DNA from 2 places in the Exiguobacterium sp. s89 genome. Region 2 is predicted to be linked to the other one. Evidence: riboswitches for the same ligand, from Rfam matches in the RefSeq annotation. Region 2 holds a riboswitch; the other holds the start of a gene.
The links. A riboswitch is a leader RNA that binds a small molecule or an ion and turns the genes downstream of it on or off. The one in region 2 is predicted to bind S-adenosylmethionine.
Positions count from the first base shown of each region.

Region 1: linked by a shared signal. The riboswitch ahead of KNO96_RS09300 (methionine ABC transporter ATP-binding protein) and the one ahead of msrA (peptide-methionine (S)-S-oxide reductase MsrA) in region 2 are both predicted to bind S-adenosylmethionine.

Region 1 is NZ_JACSKS010000002.1:656,183-662,379, forward strand. It holds gene KNO96_RS09270 (acetyl-CoA C-acetyltransferase) at 1-465, shown strand, start outside; gene KNO96_RS09275 (acyl-CoA dehydrogenase family protein) at 479-2,263, shown strand; gene KNO96_RS09280 (hypothetical protein) at 2,353-3,084, shown strand; gene KNO96_RS09285 (arsenate reductase family protein) at 3,132-3,485, shown strand; gene gcvH (glycine cleavage system protein GcvH) at 3,534-3,917, shown strand; gene KNO96_RS09295 (thioredoxin family protein) at 4,106-4,363, shown strand; SAM riboswitch class I at 4,814-4,919, shown strand; gene KNO96_RS09300 (methionine ABC transporter ATP-binding protein) at 4,997-6,025, shown strand; gene KNO96_RS09305 (methionine ABC transporter permease) at 6,015-6,197, shown strand, end outside.
Region 2 is NZ_JACSKS010000001.1:328,680-334,876, forward strand. It holds gene KNO96_RS01685 (class I adenylate-forming enzyme family protein) at 1-823, shown strand, start outside; gene KNO96_RS01690 (hypothetical protein) at 1,048-1,293, opposite strand; gene KNO96_RS01695 (DM13 domain-containing protein) at 1,437-1,958, opposite strand; gene msrA (peptide-methionine (S)-S-oxide reductase MsrA) at 2,059-2,583, opposite strand; SAM riboswitch class I at 2,651-2,750, opposite strand; gene KNO96_RS01705 (hypothetical protein) at 2,795-2,956, opposite strand; gene KNO96_RS01710 (amidase family protein) at 3,070-4,476, shown strand; gene rlmN (dual-specificity RNA methyltransferase RlmN) at 4,542-5,603, shown strand; gene KNO96_RS01720 (class I SAM-dependent methyltransferase) at 5,640-6,197, opposite strand, start outside.

The DNA of each region.
Region 1 (6,197 bases), on a different contig from region 2:
GGTTCGGTCACGGCAGGTAACGCCTCACAAGTTTCAGACGGAGCGGCAGCTGTCCTCGTTATGGACCGTGAAGAAGCAGAACGCCAAGGGTTACAACCGATGGCGAAGTTCCTCTCGTTCGCGGTCGGCGGTGTCCGCCCGGAAGTGATGGGAATCGGTCCGATCGTCGCCATTCCAAAAGCACTCGAGATGGCTGGTGTGAAGTTAGAAGAGGTCGGATTGTTCGAGTTGAACGAAGCGTTCGCGAGTCAGTCACTCGGTGTCATCCGGGAACTCGGAATTGATCCGTCGAAAGTAAACGTGAACGGAGGCGCTATCGCCCTCGGCCACCCGCTTGGATGTACAGGAGCAAAACTTTCGGTCTCGATCTTGCATGAGATGAAACGACGCAATGAGAAGTATGGGGTTGTCACGATGTGTATCGGCGGCGGTATGGGCGCGGCTGGTGTCTTCGAATTACTTTAAGGGGGAATCGGATATGGAACGTACAGAACATGAATTGATTAAAGGCGGTAGCTTCGTCATTGACGAACTCGACGCAGCGCGTCTCTTCACTCCAGAGGATTTTTCAGATGAGCATAAGATGATCGGGGACACGACAGCAGGATTTGTTGATGACCGTGTCATGCCAGTCCTCGGACGCATCGAGAAACATGAGTTCGACCTCTCTGTCGAATTGTTGAAAGAAGCAGGAGAGCTCGGACTCCTCGGAGCAGACGTTCCAGAAGAGTACGGTGGCTACCAGCTTGATAAAATCTCATCTTCCATCATTACGGAGCGTTTTGCGAAAGCGCGTTCGTTTGCACTCAGCTACGGCGCACACGTTGGGATTGGGACGCTCCCGATCGTCTTCTTCGGATCAGAAGAGCAAAAACACAAGTACTTGCCAAAACTCGCGACAGGCGAATGGATTGCAGCTTACGCACTCACTGAGCCGGGCTCAGGATCTGACGCCCTCGGTGCGAAGTCAACAGCTGTCTTGAACGAGGCGGGCACGCACTACGTCTTGAACGGGGAGAAGCAATGGATTACAAACGCTGGTTTCGCAAACGTCTTCGTCGTCTACGCGAAAATCGATGGCGACAAGTTCAGTGCCTTCATCGTCGAGCGTGACTTCAAAGGAGTTTCAACAGGCGCAGAAGAGCAGAAGATGGGAATCAAGGGATCGTCGACACGTACGCTCATCCTTGAAGATGTTGAAGTACCAGTCGACAACCTTCTCGGTGAAGTCGGAAAAGGCCACGTCATCGCCTTCAACATCTTGAACGTCGGTCGTTACAAACTCGCAGTCGGAGCAGTCGGGTCTTCAAAACGTGCATTCGACCTCTCGGTACAATACGCGAACGAGCGCAAGCAGTTTAAGACACCGATCAGTCAATTCCCGCTTATCCAAGAAAAACTCGCAACGATGGCAGCGAATATCTATGCGATGGAAAGTTCGGTCTACCGTACAGGTGGCTTGTTCCAAGACAGCCTCGACGCACTCGGTGACGAGAATATGCGTGATGGATCGAAAGTTGCACAAGCGATCGCGGAATACGCGATTGAATGCTCACTCAACAAAGTGTTCGCTTCTGAAACATTCGACTATGTCGTCGATGAAGCGGTTCAAATCCACGGTGGATACGGATTCATGTCAGAATATGAAGTCGAGAACCTCTACCGTGACTCACGCATCAACCGAATCTTCGAAGGAACGAACGAAATCAACCGTTTAATCGTACCAGGTACGCTTCTCAAGAAAGCGATGAAAGGTGAATTGCCTCTTCTCGCAGAAGCACAAAAACTTCAAAAAGAGCTCATGAGCTACATGCCACAAGAATTGGACGGCTCACCGCTCGCACGTGAGAAGATGCTCCTTGCGAACATGAAGAAAATTCACTTGATGGTCGCTGGTACAGCGGTACAGAAGTATCAACAAGACCTTCAAAACGAACAAGAAATCTTGGCGAAGATCGCAGACATGATCAGTGCCATCTACGCGCTTGAAGCAGCCATCGCTCGTACAGACAAAGCGATCGCACGTACAGGCGAAGAGAAGAACACGCTCAAAGTCCGCTACACAGAAATTTTTGCGGAGCAAGTATTCAAACAAGTCGAACTCATGGCGAAAGAAGTGTTGTACGCAGCGGCGTCTGGTGACGAGCAGCGTATGCTTCTCTCGGCGATGAAAAAGTTCAGCCGCTACCAGCCAATCAATGTGATCGGTACGAAGCGTGAAGTCGCAGCGAGCCTCATCAAAGCGAATAAGTTTATCGTCTAATCAAATTGACAGAAAGGGTGGACCGGACGCGGTCGGCCCTTTCTTTTTTTGAGCTCTGCCACGTACAATAGAGACGAGGGGGAGAGACGATGAAAAGACGAGATGTATTACTCGACCGGATGGAGCGAATTGGACGGTCCGTTGCCGAACATGACGGCACGCTCATGTTGCTTGCATTAGGATCGATTGGACAAGAGACAGAACGGCTAGATGATTATTCCGACCTCGATTTCTTTTTGATTGTCGAGGACGGGCATAAGGCACGCTTTATTGACCGACTTGACTGGCTCGAAGTCGAACCGCTTCACTATCAGTTCCAAAATACGAAAGACGGGCATAAAATCATGTATCACGATGGTATTTATGGGGAATTTGCCGTCTTTGAAGTGCACGAACTCGCGACAATCGCTTACACGCCGGGGCGCGTCGTTTGGAGACGTGATGAGGCGCTAGATGTGTTCGCGACACCGGACCTCGCTATCGAGCGTCATGCATCCTCTTATTACTACGAAGAAGCATTGACGAATCTATATGTGGGCTTGTTACGCGAACGTCGAGGGGAGACGCTTGCCGGATTCGAGCTCATTCAAGTCGCAGCCGTTCAAAATGTCTTGAAAGCAATCGGTAAACAAGGCGACGCCTTCAACCCGACACGTCGGGTCGAGTCGAGACATCCGCAGATGATTTCTTTCCTGTTGGGCGGGGTATTAGGATATGGTAGATCAGGCGTCGCGGCGTCGGCCATCTTACGTTTTATCGAAGAGCGACATGTTGTCAACACGACGATGAAGCGAGAGATTGAGCGGTTGCTTGAGACGTGAATTGATTTCTCAGAATATGCTACATTGATGAGAGAGGTGATGAACAGATGGTGACACTATACGGCTATCCACCATGCAGTACGTGCAAAAAAGCAGAAAAATGGTTGAAAGAGCAAGGCATCGATTATACATACGTCCATATCGTCGAATCGACGCCGACGAAAGAAGAACTCGCTGATTTATGGAAGCAATCGGATTTACCGCTCAAGAAATTCTTCAACACGAGCGGGCAAGTTTACCGGAATGAAGGAATTAAAGACAAGTTGCCACATTTATCAGAAGACGAACAACTCGAGTTATTAACGAGCAATGGTATGCTTTTGAAGCGACCAATCGTCACAAATGGTGAAAAAACGACCGTCGGATTTTCAGAAAAGTCCTTTACGGACGTTTGGGGCTAAGTGCTATAATACAGATGTGAGTCTAATTTATTTGAGGGGGAAGTTAGGATGAGCAAAGTACCAGCAAATTTACGTTATTCAAAAGAACATGAATGGGTAGAAGTCAACGGAACGAAAGCCCGCATCGGCATCACGGATTTCGCACAGAGCGAGCTAGGGGATATCGTGTTTGTCGAACTCCCAGAAGTCGATGGTACAATTTTGCTCGACGAGCCATTCGGTTCGGTCGAATCAGTGAAGACGGTCTCTGAGTTGTATGCACCGGTATCAGGACGCATCACAGCAGTGAACGAGGACCTCGCGGATTCTCCAGAACTCGTCAACGAGTCACCGTTTGAAAACGCATGGATGGTCGAAGTCGAATTGACGGAAGAGTCAGACCTCGACAAACTCATGTCTGCGGAAGAATACGAAGCGATGATTCAAGGATAATCAAAACCGGCCTCTCCCGAATCGGAGAAGCCGTTTTTTTGTTTACTCGAAGTCGAGGCGGTAGTGATCGGATTTGATGAGCGTCGCTCGTTCAAACACGAGATAGAAGAATATTCTAAAATTTCAACAGAGCACGATTTTTGAATGAGAATCCATCGCCCATTATAATGACAGGAGAGGTGAGAAGAATGATTACAGACGGATACTTATATATATACGCCCCGATGTGTGGTACATGCGCTGTGGCGGAGAAAATGTTGACGGTCGTCGAAGCGGTCGACCCTGACATTAAAATTGAAAAGCGGGATGCGAACTATATCCCAAAAGAGCTCGAAGCATATCAGGTGATGAGTGTTCCGGCACTATTGAAGCTTGAAAACGGCAAGGTGCGAGATCGTCTTTACGCGTTTCAAAATGTGCAACACGTCCTCTCTTTCATGAAGTAAGAGAGGAACATTAGAATAATCTGAAAATTTTAAATAATCAGTTGACACAGAAAGTTCACGAATGGTATATTCATTACAACATCTTACTTGAACACAAAATAGGACGCGATATTCCCGACATCAAGACGTTTTAGCGAAGCCGCTGCTACACTTTACACGAATACACGTCAGTCTTCCCTTCGATTGTCCCCCAAAAAAATCAAGCGAAGAGAGACGTTTCGTATAATCGCACGGTCCAAGCTAAGATTGAGTGGTGATTGGTGAATCTCCCCCATGTAAGGGTGGAATTCTTGAACGGGCAAAAGATTCTCATCTATGGGCTGTCCTTCCGTGACTCAAGGTGCTACGTTCTGTGTCGTCCTCGGACGGCACCTTTTTTTAATTTTTTGAAAAAAGGATTTGACAGCAGAAAAAGCTGTCGCTATGATAAAGCTAATCGAATATACAACACTCTTATCAAGAGAGGCTGAGGGACTGGCCCTATGACGCCCAGCAACCGCGGAGTAATCCGAAATGGTGCTAATTCCAGCAAGGTGAAAACCTTGAAAGATGAGAGCAATCGTTGTCCGTACGATAAAGTGCGCACGTTTGCTCAAACGTGTGCGCTTTTTTTGTTGTCAGGAGGGAAATATATTGATTCAATTACGAAACGTCGCCAAATGGTTCGATACGAAAAATGGTCGTGTCCAGGCGGTTGATGATGTATCACTAACGATTGATCGCGGTGAAATTTTTGGAATAATCGGATATTCAGGGGCAGGGAAGTCAACGCTCATCCGATTGCTCAATCGTCTCGAATCACCATCAAGCGGTGAAATCGAAGTTGCCGGGAGCGAGCTGACGAAACTCAGCCCGAAAGAATTACGAGGTGTCCGTAAAAACGTCTCGATGGTCTTCCAACACTTTAACCTTCTATGGTCGCGTACGGTCGCAGAAAATATCAGTTTTCCGCTCGAGCTGATTGGGGTGCCGGCAAGTGAGCGGAAACGTCGGGTTCAAGAACTCGTCGAACTCGTTGGATTGGCCGGTCGCGAGGACAGCTATCCGTCACAATTATCGGGCGGTCAAAAGCAGCGAGTCGGGATCGCACGCGCGCTCGCCACAAACCCAGAGGTGCTCCTCTGTGACGAAGCAACGAGTGCACTCGACCCGAAGACGACGGATTCGATTCTCGAACTGCTCGTCAGTATCAATAAGAAACTCGGATTGACGATTGTCCTCATCACGCATGAGATGCACGTGATTCAAAAGATCTGTCACCGAGTCGCCGTGATGGAAGCAGGAAAAGTCGTCGAGACGGGTCAAGTCTCGGACGTGTTCCAACATCCGAAACAACCGATCACGAAAGAGTTCGTCAAACAAATCGGAGCGGTCGACGATCTATCGCTCACGTTCGAACATTTGAAGGAACGGTATCCGAGCGGTCAAATCGTCAAATTGAAATTCTTGAACGAGACGGCAGAACAACCAATTTTGTCTGACGTTCTTAAAACACATGACATCGGATTCAACATTATCGGTGGGAACGTGACCCAGTCACAAGTCGGTGCGCTCGGTACGCTATTCATCCAACTGATTGGGGAAGCAAGTGAAATCGAACGCGCCATCGCGTCGATTCGTTCGCAATCCGTAGAAGTGGAGGTGGAAAGCGATGTTTCCTAACGTAGATTGGCAAATTATGATGGAGCAGACTTGGGAGACGTTATATATGACGCTCGTCGCAGGTGTGGCGACGTTTGTGATCGGACTCGCTTTAGGTTTGGTTCTCTATATTACAAACGAATCGCTATTATTGAAGAATCGTCCGATTTACGTCTTTGTCAGCGCAATCGTC
Region 2 (6,197 bases):
TCTTTTATCTTTTCTAGCGCTAGGGAAAAAGGTTGTCATTCAGGAGAACTTTGATGTGCAGAGAGCCTGTGACCTCATTCGGCAATACAAGATAGAAGTGGTCACGGTCGTCCCGCTCATGATCCACAAAATGTTACGACACGATCCAACATCACTTCATTCCCTCGCATGTATCGCATCCGGTGGTGCGAAGCTTCATCCCGTTTTAGTCCGTGAAGTACATAACGAGTTAGGGAGCGTCTTATACAATCTCTATGGGACATCGGAAGCGGGCTTAAATCTCATCGCCACGCCAGAAGATTTACAGTATGATGCGAATACGCTCGGAAGAAGGATTCCGGGAGGAGACTTGCAGATAGTGAAGGATGGGGTGGAAGTCGATCCAGGCGCCATCGGGGAATTTTGCATACGAAATAAGTGGTCCATGCAAAACAGGAAGAACCGCTGGATTCTAACGGGTGATGTCGGATACCGTGATGAGAACGACTATTATTTTTTGTGTGGACGAACAGACGACTTGATCATCTCTGCTGGAAACAATATTTACTCCGGGGAAGTCGAGACGGTTATGCGCGACCATCCGAATGTCGAAGACGCCGCTGTCATCGGGGTAGAGGATGTGTACGCCGGTCACATCTTGAAGGCGTATGTACAGGTATACGACGAAAAATTAACAGAAGAAGCACTAGTGAGCTGGTTGCGCGAACGAGTGACAACATATCAGTTTCCACGAGAAATCGTATTCTTGGAGGCGTTGCCTTATACAGAGGTTGGAAAGTTAGACAGAAAACGACTTAAAACGATCACTCGTGCAGATGAATAGATATTTAGGAGCGAATCAAATAATAAAAGTGGATGGTTTACTTTTTGTTTTTTCGTTTTTAGCCATTGTTTTATGCCATATTTTTTGAATCTCAAGGTAGATGTGATGATCATTCTTTTGACAATCATTACATTATCGTTTATTAAACATGTTGCATCGTTAATAAAGAAGGATAGTTAAATCGTTATGAATCGAAACGTAGTAACCACAGATAGATAATAAGATTACTTTTTCAATTTGAATTGTTTGATCCGCCACATCATCGACGTCATAAAAGCTGCCCATCCACCGAGTACAAGGATATAAATTGCCAAGAAAAACACAAATGCTCCATAGTCTTCGAGCTCTTCGAATGGATTCTGAATAATCATCGGTTCGGATAGTATGCCGACCACCATCAATGGAATGAAAAATAGAAAAAATCGCTTCCAAAAGTAGTGTTTGTATAGTTGTGGCAATGTCTGCTCCATGATCGACCCTCCTCAATGAAATTACACTTATTTACATATATGATAGCATATACACAATTGATGTTGGATGATTGGTCTTTATTTTTTAGCCGATTTCAAATGAAAAGAGGGTGGCCGATTCATTCAGCCGCCCTGCAGTCAATTCATTCACTTGTTCCAGTCAGTTCTCCCGTCCCGAACGTCGCGCTGAACGCACGGCACCAGATGACGACGGTGTTGTACTCTTCTAGATTCACATCCTTAGGGACCAAGTAGTTTTGATTCCCGATATTCCCTTTTAGAGCCCCTAGACTGACGCCTTCGGTCGTCTCTTGACCTGGTTTTGTCAAATAGACAAATAAGTCTGGACCGTTCGTCGTCTCGAACTCTTCAAATCGGAGATATGTCCCGTCTTCTGCCTCGACCGAGCGGATCGTCCCGGTCGTCTCATAATTTTTCTCCCCGTCCATGAATACACCCGCTACTTCGGTTGGACTCGGTTGTGCTTCCGGTGTCTCGGACGTCTCTTCTCCCGCTTCTTCTTCAGGGGCTGGTGATTCGACAGCTGTCGGTGGCAACCCTTCGTCGACCGTCTCTGTTAAAAATAGTGGGGAGATCAGCCACCAGGCGATGGCTATGATGGCGATACCGATGATTCCGATGATGATTTTTGTACGAGTCTTCATATATAATCCTCCTTTTCAGGTGTTTGAATCGTTACATTCCTTTTCCCGATTCATGGGCTTATAAAAAGACGCGAATCATTCAATTCGCGTCAGTTGAACATCATACTGTCTCGGTCCACTTCTCCTCGATGAACTCGTCGCGTCCCGAGATGGCCCGGTCCTCCTTATAATGCTTCGGATTTTTTTTATGATAGTCCTGATGGTAGTCTTCTGCAGCAAAGAACGTCGTCGCTGGAATGATTTTCGTGACGATCGGGGCCGTGAAGCGCCTGCTCGCTGCCAACACGTCGCGACTCGTCTCAGCAGCGACTTGTTGTTCTTCCGTGTGATAGAAGATAGCTGGGGCATACTGAGGTCCCCGGTCTTGGAATTGACCACCGTCATCGGTCGGGTCGGTCTGAATCCAATACAGTTCAAGGAGACGTTCATACGAGAATAATGCTGGATCATATGTGATTTGAACGACCTCAAGGTGCCCCGTCGTCCCGGTTTTTACTTGTTCATATGTCGGATTGGCGACTTGTCCACCCATATAGCCGGATATGATGCCTTCAATCCCTGGTAATTCCTCAAATGGTGTCACCATGCACCAAAAACAGCCGCCTGCGAATGTTGCTTTTTCCATTCTGTCGTTCCCTCCAAATCGTCATTCAACAAAAAAGCGCTCACGTCGGATGACATGAGCGCTTTCGTCATATCGTCCAAGGTTTCCCTTGCTGGTCGTAGCACCTTGCCTAAGGCAGGTTGCTGTGAAGTCGCGGAGCCAGATCTCTCGTTCACTCTTGATATCGATATGTAGTTGGTGAGAGCATCATATCACCCTCAAAATACATTCGTCAATGATTCGGTTTTCGTTTCAACTGAAAAACAGTCAAGACGATGATGAATCCAATCAAAGCGATGGAAATGGGTGTACCATAAGGCACATTTTCACCGTATAGCTGTATGAAAAATAGACCGAACACAGCTAGCAACACGAATATGTAGGATCGTGTCATAGGAACCTCCTGTTTTTTCTTAAGTGTAACAAGAACACATCGACTTGGCGATACGAAAAGGAAATCAGACATAGAGCACGAATAAAAGGGAAGAGATAAAGGAGGAATGTATGATGGAACAAATCCAATTACATGAACTGACGATTGAACGTGCGCATCGTGGGTATAAAGAAGGACAATTCACGGCGAGAGACGTGACCGCCTATTATTTAGGACGGATTGCGACATATAATGAACGGCTTCACGCCGTCATTCAAGTCAATCCGGACGCCCTGTTCGAAGCAGAGGCGGCAGACCGAGCCTACCGAAAAGGAGTACGCAAACCGCTACTCGGTATTCCCGTCTTGATCAAGGACAACATCGAGACGAACGGTCTGATGCGCACGACAGCGGGTGCCGCCGCGATGCGACATCATTTCGCCGGTCGAGATGCCGAGCTCGTCAAACGGTTACGGGCTGACGGGGCTATTATCCTTGGGAAGGCGAACCTGTCCGAGTGGGCGAACTTTTTAACGGAAGGTATGCCGAACGGATGGAGTGCCGTCGGTGGACAGACGATGAACCCATATGGCGACGCGTTAAATGTCGGGGGATCAAGTTCGGGGTCGGCTTCTGCGGTCGCGGCGAACCTCGCTCTTCTTGCGGTAGGGTCCGAGACGAGCGGTTCAATCGTCCATCCGAGTGTCCATAACAGCATCGTCGGGATCAAGCCGACCGTCGGATTAATCAGCCGCTCCGGAATCATTCCAATCTCACGTTCTCAAGATACGGCAGGACCGATGGCGCGTACGCTTCGTGATGCGGTCATCTCCTTACAATCGATGTGTGGTGAGGATGAATCGGATCCGGCGACTCTTGAGACACCGGTCGGCCCCCCTTACGTGACATGTCTCGACGTGAGGCAGGCGGTCGGGATGCGCGTCGGGTTCGTCAAACCGGACATTTCAGACGAAGAAGTCGGATTGTATGAACAGGCAATCCAGTTGCTACGACAAGCCGAAATCGAACTCGTCGAGGTCACGCTGCCGAAGCATGCGGCGCTAGAGCAGGCGGACATCCTGTTCGACGAATTCAAGCTCGGGGTCGCGGCGTATCTCGCGAACACGACAGTGCCATTTAAGACGCTTTCCGATTTGATCGAGTGGAACGCGGAACATCCTGAATCGATCCCGCACGGCCAGACCATCTTTGAAGAGGCGAACGCCCGATCTGGAAAACTGATCGAAGCGAGCTATCTCGACCGTCGCATCGCGGACGTCCGTCTCGCAAAAACAGAAGGGATTGACGCATTGCTTCAAACTCATAAACTGGATGCAATCGTCCTCCCACATGACATGAACTACGACATGGGTGCGAAAGCAGGGCATCCGACGATTACAATCCCTTATCAACTGAAAGAGAGCGGTGCCCCATTCGGCCTCTCGTTCACGGGGACGAGCTACGCGGAGCGTGATTTGATTCGGGTCGCTTATGCGTTCGAACAGTTCATCACACGACCGACGCCTCCAGATTATTCGTAAGTTGCACCCGTCTCTCACGTCCGCTACAATGGTACGTATGCGGATTAGAGAAAGGACAGATTACAATGAAATCATCTATATACGGGTTGACGTTTGATCAGCTCACAAATGAGTGTACGGAAGCGGGATACGGTGCCTTCCACGCACGTCAAGTTTGGGACTCGCTCTACATCAATCGGGTCAAATCGATGGACGACCTCAACGTACGAGACGAGGTGCGCGAGTACTTAACAGAGAAATACGTCATCTCGACTCAAGACCTGTTCGTCAAACAGGAAGCGGGCGACGGAACGGTCAAATTCTTACTTAAATTACATGATGGGCACTACATCGAGACGGTGCTCATGCGTCATAAATACGGTCGTTCGGTCTGTGTGACGACACAGGTCGGATGTAACATCGGCTGTAGCTTCTGTGCTAGCGGGTTGTTGAAGAAGACACGTGACTTGACGGCTGGTGAGGTCGTCGAGCAGATCATGACCGTCCAACATTTCCTCGATGAAGAAGGAGATGGTGATCGCGTCAGCCATATCGTCGTCATGGGAATCGGCGAACCGTTCGACAACTTCGACAACTTGGTCGACTTCTTGCGTGTCGTCAAAGATGAGCGTGGTCTTGCGATCGCTCCGCGTAAGATCAACGTGTCGACGAGTGGGCTCGCGGACAAGATCTACAAGTTCGCAGACCTTGACTTACGCATCAACTTGGCGCTCTCGCTTCATGCGCCGAATGATGAGCTTCGGACACGCATCATGAAAATCAACCGGGCGTTCCCGCTTGATCAACTCATGCCATCGATTCGTTACTACGTCGAGAAGACGAACAAACGAATCACTTTCGAGTATATCCTACTCTCGAAAGTGAACGATTTACCGGAACATGCGGAAGAACTCGCCGACTTGATTGAAGACATTAAAGACAAGTCGTACATCAATTTGATTCCATACAACCCGGTCAACGAGCACATCCAATATGAGCGAAGCACGCCTGAAGACATCATGGCGTTCTACGACATCTTGAAAAAACGTGGCGTCAACATTGGTGTCCGTCTCGAGCACGGGACAGACATCGATGCGGCATGCGGTCAACTCCGCAGTAAGCATATGAACGTCGAAGGCGCGAAGTGAAAAATGGCCTCTCCGAATCTCGGGGAGGCCATTCGTTTACTGTTTTTGCCCGACATATTGAATCACAGCGGATTCGCCGTGATGGAGTGTGCCTTCTTCTCGCCAGACGACCGTCTCGTTTAAGACGAGAGGGACGAAATCGTCTTCGAGTTGGTGAAACATCTCTTCGGTGTAAAGAAGTGAGGCGTCGTTTGGTCCACCTGTCCCGTAAGCGAGTTGATGTGTAGAGTAGACTTCACTCAGGAACAAACCACCAGGTCGAAGCGTTTGTCGAATACCGGCGAACACCTTTTCTCTGACATGTGGAGGAAAGTGGCCGAAGATACAGATGACCATGTCATACGCCTCGTTTGGCCAGTCCGCTTCATTCAAATCAATCTGTTTCGTCTGAAGGGAGACGTTTCGTGACGTCGCCAAACGATTCGCTTTCTCGAGCCCTACTTTCGAAGCGTCCCACATTTCGACGTCGAGTCCGAGTGTGGCGAGCCATACTGCGTTTCGACCTTCTCCTTCCGCGATGGCTAACACAAGTTTTCCTTCAAGCCGATGTGTTGTGATGAAGTCGAGTAAAAATTGATTTGGCTCCGTTCCGTA